DNA from 3 places in the Paenibacillus sanfengchensis genome. Region 2 is predicted to be linked to each of the others. Evidence: riboswitches for the same ligand, from Rfam matches in the RefSeq annotation. Region 2 holds a riboswitch; each other region holds the start of a gene.
The links. Region 2 has a riboswitch for cobalamin ahead of metE (5-methyltetrahydropteroyltriglutamate--homocysteine S-methyltransferase). Riboswitches for the same ligand answer to the same signal wherever they lie in the genome.

Region 1 (2,265 bases), on a different contig from region 2:
GGGGCAGCCGGACTTGCATGACGATCTGCTCCGAAGCCGTATTCCAGGTCGGCTCGATCCAATGGCCGATGCCCGGAAGACGATGAAGCAGGATCTTCGCGATCTCGAGGATCGGCATTTTGACGGAGCCGAATCCCACACAGACCAGCAGGGTAAGAATCAGCAGCCCGAGGCCTATAAATCCGTAGCCTGCCAGTTTGGTCCTCACGGCTTAATCAAATCCGGATAAATCGCGTTCGCCACATCAATAAGCCCTTTGGTCACGCGCGGACCGGGTCGGCTCAACAAATTGTCGTCCAATCCGATAATGCGACCTTCCTTAATCGCGGTGATCTTATCCCAGCCTCCACGGCTCTTGATGATGTCGGCGAGCGTCCGGTTGTTCTCGTCAACGACGCTTTTGGCGTAAAGAATAACATCCGGATTCGCCTTAATAATGTTTTCCTCGTTGATTTCGCTCCAGCCGGTAATATCGGAAGCGACATTTTCCCCGCCGGCCAGCGTAATCATTTCATCCATAAATTCGCCCTTACCGACCGTCCATCCTGGCGAGAACTCGATATAGACCTTTTTCTTCTGATCGGCCGGCAGCTTGCCCACCGCTTCTTTTACCTTATCCAGTTCGGCCTGCATTTGGCCGGTTACCTCGCCGGCTTCCTTCTGACGGTCCGTAATTTGCCCGACCAACCGGATGTTCGCCATGACCTCTTCCATCGTTTTCGCGTTGGAACGTAACACTTTCAAACCGAGATCCGTCAGACTCTTCACCGTATCCTCGCCAACCAGGTTCCCCGCCAGCACCAGATCCGGCTGAGCCGCAACGACCGCTTCCACATTAACCTGGAAGCCGCCCATTCTCGGCTTGTCTTTTACGGCTTCCGGATAATCGTCATTGTCGGAAACGCCGACAATCTGCTCGTCCAGCCCCAAAGCGAACAGCCCTTCGGTTTCCGACGGTGCCAGAGACACGATGCGCTGCGGCGCCGATTCGAACGTAAATTCGCTGCCGTACCCGTCTTTTACCGTAAGCGGATAAGTCGTTTTCGGACTCTCTTGGTCCGCTGCGTTCGACGTATCCTTTGGCGTTTCCTGTTGCTGCTGAGCTTGTCCGCCATTGCCGTTCTCCGCGGCATTTTTACCGTTCGCCCCGCAGCCTGCGGTGACGAGCAACAGAATGGCCAGAAGCCAGATCCCCCAGATCTTGGTCCACTTTTTCATCTCTTTCGCTCCTTCTGTGTTCTGTAGTTCTTGACTGGTCTGCCTGACATAAAGCGAAACTTGATGTCTCTTCATGAAGAAAAACCCATCCTGCGGATGGGTTACGTCTACAAAGTTATAGCGGAGCCGTCATGTTCCTGTGCCGGAACGCTCGGGTCCGTCCTCTAAGCAGAACGTCATCCTTTCCTCGAAGGACCGTCTAACATTCCCGTGGGCAGGTCTCCTGACTTCCAGGTACCGACGAACGCCCGCCTTCCCGTCGTACTGTGGCGTAAGACAGTGGCATGCATGGGCGCGTCCCTGTATACAGTGGCGGGACCGTGCCGGACTTTCACCGGCTTCCCTTTTAACCCTGGGCTCGCAAAACAAGCGGGCTTCGGGACCGACGGGTACTTCTTATTCGCTTGAATCCAGGCGATCTATCTCTTTTGGATTATAGGGGAAAAGCCGTAAACTTACAATACGAAAGAGCGGCTCCGCTGTGCGGTTCGTCCAAGTATTCAGCTGGCTCGTGATAAGCCCCCAATCAGCTATGGCATACCCAGATGCTTCGCACAAAAGCCCCCTTCGTTACTTTGGCGAAGCCCTGAATTTGAAAACCCGCCCGCTCCAACTCGGGTTCCAGCTCTTCCGTGGATACGACCACCGAAATGTCGCTGAACCGGCGCAGGCTTGATAGCATCGCCCGCTTCTCTTCCAGGGGAAGAACGGAGCATAAATTGTAAGGCATATCTAAAATCGCCGCGTCAAAATGCCCGTCAATTTCATTCATATCACCGATACTGACAAGTTCTTCGTGCCGGTACCCGAAATGAGCCAGATTTACCCTCGCTCCGCGAATAGCGAGCGGATTAAGATCCCGTCCCACAATCTCGATCCCCATGGAAAGGGCTTCGATCAGAACGTTGCCCATCCCGCAGCAGGGATCGATCGCCCGTATTCCGGCCGTGGCAGGGACCGCGATATTAACCAGGCTCCGGGCCATAGCCGCGGAAAGCCCTGTCGAATAATTCCGGGGCTTATGTTTGTGTCTCTGCCAAATAGGGT
Region 2 (2,265 bases):
ACGTTTTTGCGGCTGCGCGACGGGTCCGCGTTCAAGCGTTCCAGGGCCTGACGGCTTTCCGCCAGCAGGGCCGGGGTTTCGCCTTGCAGCGCCTGATGCAACGCCGCGACTTCATCCAGCTTCTCTTCCGCGAAGGCCAGGGCATCCTTGAGCACCTCCGGCAATCCCTCCTCTCCCTGGGCCGAAACCGGCACATGCAGCAGGCTGCAGGAAGGCTGGACAATCAGATCGGAATCCGCAGACAGCAGCCCCGCAATCTCGCCGATGAAATCCTGGACCGCGGGCAGATCGGACCGCCAAATGTTGCGGCCGTCCACCACTCCCGCAGCCAACGTCTTGCCGGCCGGGAAACCGTGTTGCCGAAGGGCTTGCAAGTTGCCTTCCCGCCCATGCACGAAATCCAGGCCAATCCCGCGAACCGGCAGTGCAATAATCTCCTCGTACCGTTCGACGGCATCGAAATACGTTTGCAGCAAGATCCCGGCTTGCGGCAGCTCTGCCGAAATCGCACTATAGATTTCCTGAAGCAGCGCCAAATCCTCATCCGATACGAAAGTAACGAGCGCCGGTTCATCGACTTGAATCCATGCCGCACCTTCCTGGTCCAGTTCGCGCAAAACGGTGACGTACAAAGGCAAAAGCTTTTGGCTCCATTCCCGAAGACTTCCGGACGCGCCTTTGGACAGCTTCAGAAAAGAATATAATCCGAGAACGACCGGCTTGCCGGCGATTCCCAGCTTCTCTTTGGCTTCACGGTAGGCTTGGAGCGGGAGATTCGCCGTAAGCTCCGGCTCCCTGTTTCCCAGCTCGGGGACGATGTAATGGTAGTTCGTGTTAAACCATTTGGTCATTTCGCTGGCAGCAGCGGTTTTGCTGCCTCTGGCCACCGCGTAGTATGTTTCGAGCGGAACAGGTCCGCCGCTGTATTCAAAGCGTTCGGGCACAAGTCCGAACATTACGGCCGTATCCAAAACCTGATCATAGTAGGAAAAATCCCCCACCGGAATCCAATCGATCCCTTTCCCCTTTTGCAATTTCCAATGTTCGCTGCGAATTTCGGCTAACTGGCGGTGAAGCTCCGCCTCCTCCAATTTTCCGCTCCAGTACGCTTCGATCGCTTTTTTCCATTCCCGCTGTTTGCCGATTCTGGGGAAACCCAAATTTCCGCTCGATATTTTACCCATAATTATAAGCCTCCTCAACATATGTCTTTCGAAAATAGCAATAAATGCGGCAAGAAATCAAAAAGGCCCTCTTTAGGCAATGCTAAAGAAGACCTTCGTATAATTGTCCGATGGATCGAATCTCTAACACCTCCCTATCTCCCGTAGGTACAGCAGTGTTGCCGGAAAAGGCAGGTCTCCTGGCTTCGGAGTCATCGCCGATCACGCTGCCTTCCCAGTGTCTTTCGACATCAGTGGCCATTTCTCGCATGACGGCTCCTCCGTTACAGTGGCGGGACCGCGCCGGCGTTTCACCGGACTTCCCTTTTAAGCTTCAGCCGCGGCTGAAGCACCTCTTCCCACATTATGCAGTTTTAAGTATGAACTCAATACTAACGGATGTCGCCGGATAATTCAACAGTAATCTTATCGGGATCTACTAGTTTCAACTAAAATTAATTAAAGTTATCCGCTACCGCTTTGTTCAGCATGCCGATGCAGCGGTCAAGATCCGCTTTGACCTGCTTTTTGTAGAGTTTGGCTTTTTCCGCTCCATCGTCGGTAAAATGGTACAGCACGATCTCTTGAAAATCGACGCTGGGGTCATTGCCTTTCAAATGCTTGGTCCTGTATAGAATCCCTTCCTGCACCAGTTCGTGGAGGGCCCGGTAGATTTCGCTCTGCGGCGGTACGTAGCCGAACGGCTTGAACTCTTCTTTCAATTCCTCCAGCATTTGATAGCCGTAACCCCTGCGCTGTTCCACTTTCGTGATCAGAAATAGCTTCAGATAAGCCCGCTGCGCAAGCATAAATGCCATAGCCGTCCCCCCTGTTTCTTATAGATCAATATAACTGAAGTCTAAAATTTGTACAACCGGACCATCTTCCCCTGTTTTACTGGATTGGTAAAAGAACAAGATACGGTGGTCTTAACTTAAAATTGTGAGGATCTGGGTACGCGCAAAATGCTTTTTCTATTGTGAATTTTTCATATATTGAAATTGCATAATTAAGGTTTTGGTCGTAGCCAAATGAACTATTTTTACTTATGTGATTTATATCACAATTGAGTGTTCAATTCCCTTGTACCCTTGACTTATCG
Region 3 (2,265 bases), on a different contig from region 2:
TAAACCAACCATTTGCTTGGCTGCAACAGGGTTAGGATGAACCGAGTTTATCCTGCACAGACCGCAGCTTCTGCTCCGAGGAGCTCTCTTTGTCCCGCCGGTCATCGATTTTAACCGAAGTGGAAACGCGCTGGGCCCCGGATTGAAACGGAGCCTCATGGATCGCCCGAATCGCCGTAAAAATTCGATCGAGCGGCCCCTCGATAATCGTACTCATCGAAGTCAGGGTGCATTGGACTCCTTCCTGCTTTTCAAGTACCCGCTGCAGCTCGGCAACATATGAACTCAGACTGGTGGAACCTGTACCGATCGGAATGACCGTAACTTCCGCGATCGCCATGTGACAACCTCCCGTTGTTCCGCTAACCGGATTTTTTATTTATTGTAACAAGTTCGGGACCCGGAATTCAATCGGTAAAGGTCGAAAGGTCCGTCGCTTGTGATAAAGACTCGCTCTGCGGTGGGCAATCGAACCTCCGATTTTATCTAACGCAAACTATAACCGCTATTTGCGCCAAAACGGCCGGTCTCCATTTTTATCGGACACAGTAGTGGCTATTATTTCCGTTACGCGTTAGTGCACCTCCACCCGAAACAACCCACCGCAAGCAGACAACGGACTCCCCTCCGCCCCCGCTTACTCCCCTCCCAAACTAGCAAACGCTTACCTCATCATCGCCACAATCTTGCCTCAAAATCTACTATTTTTTTTCGTCCCCGATTCCCCGCATCCTGATTGCTTTCGACTGTTTTTCAGCTGTTTTTCAAATTCAAATTCTGTTATCCGCCCGTTTACAAACACAATATATTGGGTTATTATGATACAACATCAACCAAATATAGTGTACAGACGGGTGAACCGGCACAAGCACGATGCCGGGGCTTAATAGGGAAGTGCGGTGCAAATCCGCTGCGGTCCCGCCACTGTAACCGGAAGCTTTATAGAGAGTGCGATCCCCCGGGTCTCACTAGCTATAGATCAGCATCCTCCGGCATATGCCACTGCAGACGCCATTGTCCGCGGGAAGGAGCCGGAAGGTCCGGAAGCCAGGAGACCTGCCCGTCTGGATGGCACCCGAGTAGCCCTGCGAGGTACAGGCCAAGGTGTCCGCTTGCCGCCATACATATAAGTCATTCTGGCGCGCCGCAAAGGCGACGTGCTGTTTTCAAAGAGCGCAACCGGGCATTTTCGACCTCTTTGGGGGTGGAAATGCTTTTTTATTTCTAATTGTGAATCGGAAGGAGATTTTATCATGGCACTGCTCAACCATTTCACTACAAATACAAATAAAGGTACCTCCAAGGAACAAATGCTGGATGAAGTTATTAATCTGGGCGAGGAAATCGTATCCAGCTCCAATTTGGAAGTCCTGCGCGAAAACGCCAATTTGAACGGGGAAAGCTTCTCGGGCAAAATGAGCAAGTTCGGCAGCGAATACGCCAAATGGTACGCCAACCATTTCGTGATGCCTGCGCGGCTCGTTCAAGCGATCCAAGATAATGTGGTCTATGTGCACGACCTCGATCAATACGCCATCGGCACGACGAACTGCATTTTTATCCCGTTTGCCAAACTGCTCCGTGAGGGCTTCAATACCGGCAACGGCAGTGTCAGACCGCCGAATTCGATCATGACGGCGATGGCGCTCGTCGCGATTATTTTCCAGTCGCAGCAAAACAGCCAATACGGCGGCGTCTCCGCCAACATGCTCGATTTTGACCTGGCCCCTTATGTGGCCAAGTCCTTCGCCAAATACTTCCGCAAAGGGCTGGATTATTTGGAAGAAGGCGATCCGGCCGCCGACCTCGGCGGTGAGGTGACCATGAGCCGCAGCGATCTCCGGGAGCGGTTCCCGAAATCTTTCCGATACGCGTTAAAAGAAACCGAAACCGAAACGCTCCAGGGCGCGGAAAGTCTGATCCACAATCTCAATACGATGTCGAGCCGCGCGGGCGGGCAAATCCCGTTCACCAGCATCAACTACGGCACCTGCACTTCGCCGGAAGGCCAGCTCGTTATCCGTTCGCTGCTGTCCGCGACAATGCGGGGACTCGGCAGCGGGGAGACGCCGATTTTTCCGATCCAAATCTTCAAGTGTAAACAGGGCATCAACCAGAATCCGGGCGAACCGAATTACGAGCTGTTCCTGATGGCGGCCGAATGCTCGGCCAAGCGGCTCTATCCGAACTTCGCCAATCTGGACGCACCGCTGAATCTGATGCATTACGATCCGCAGAATCCGGATACTGAATTCGCCACTATGG

Region 1: another riboswitch for cobalamin. It lies ahead of V4U84_RS07490 (ABC transporter substrate-binding protein); the one in region 2 lies ahead of metE (5-methyltetrahydropteroyltriglutamate--homocysteine S-methyltransferase).
Region 3: another riboswitch for cobalamin. It lies ahead of V4U84_RS15125 (anaerobic ribonucleoside triphosphate reductase); the one in region 2 lies ahead of metE (5-methyltetrahydropteroyltriglutamate--homocysteine S-methyltransferase).

Annotation. Positions count from the first base shown of each region.
Region 1 is NZ_JBAGJC010000003.1:278,035-280,299, forward strand. It holds gene V4U84_RS07485 (FecCD family ABC transporter permease) at 1-208, opposite strand, end outside; gene V4U84_RS07490 (ABC transporter substrate-binding protein) at 205-1,218, opposite strand; cobalamin riboswitch at 1,415-1,620, opposite strand; gene V4U84_RS07495 (TRM11 family SAM-dependent methyltransferase) at 1,745-2,265, opposite strand, start outside.
Region 2 is NZ_JBAGJC010000001.1:142,876-145,140, forward strand. It holds gene metE (5-methyltetrahydropteroyltriglutamate--homocysteine S-methyltransferase) at 1-1,184, opposite strand, end outside; cobalamin riboswitch at 1,337-1,535, opposite strand; gene V4U84_RS00650 (helix-turn-helix transcriptional regulator) at 1,619-1,981, opposite strand.
Region 3 is NZ_JBAGJC010000006.1:161,356-163,620, forward strand. It holds gene V4U84_RS15120 (MTH1187 family thiamine-binding protein) at 32-340, opposite strand; cobalamin riboswitch at 836-1,078, shown strand; gene V4U84_RS15125 (anaerobic ribonucleoside triphosphate reductase) at 1,311-2,265, shown strand, end outside.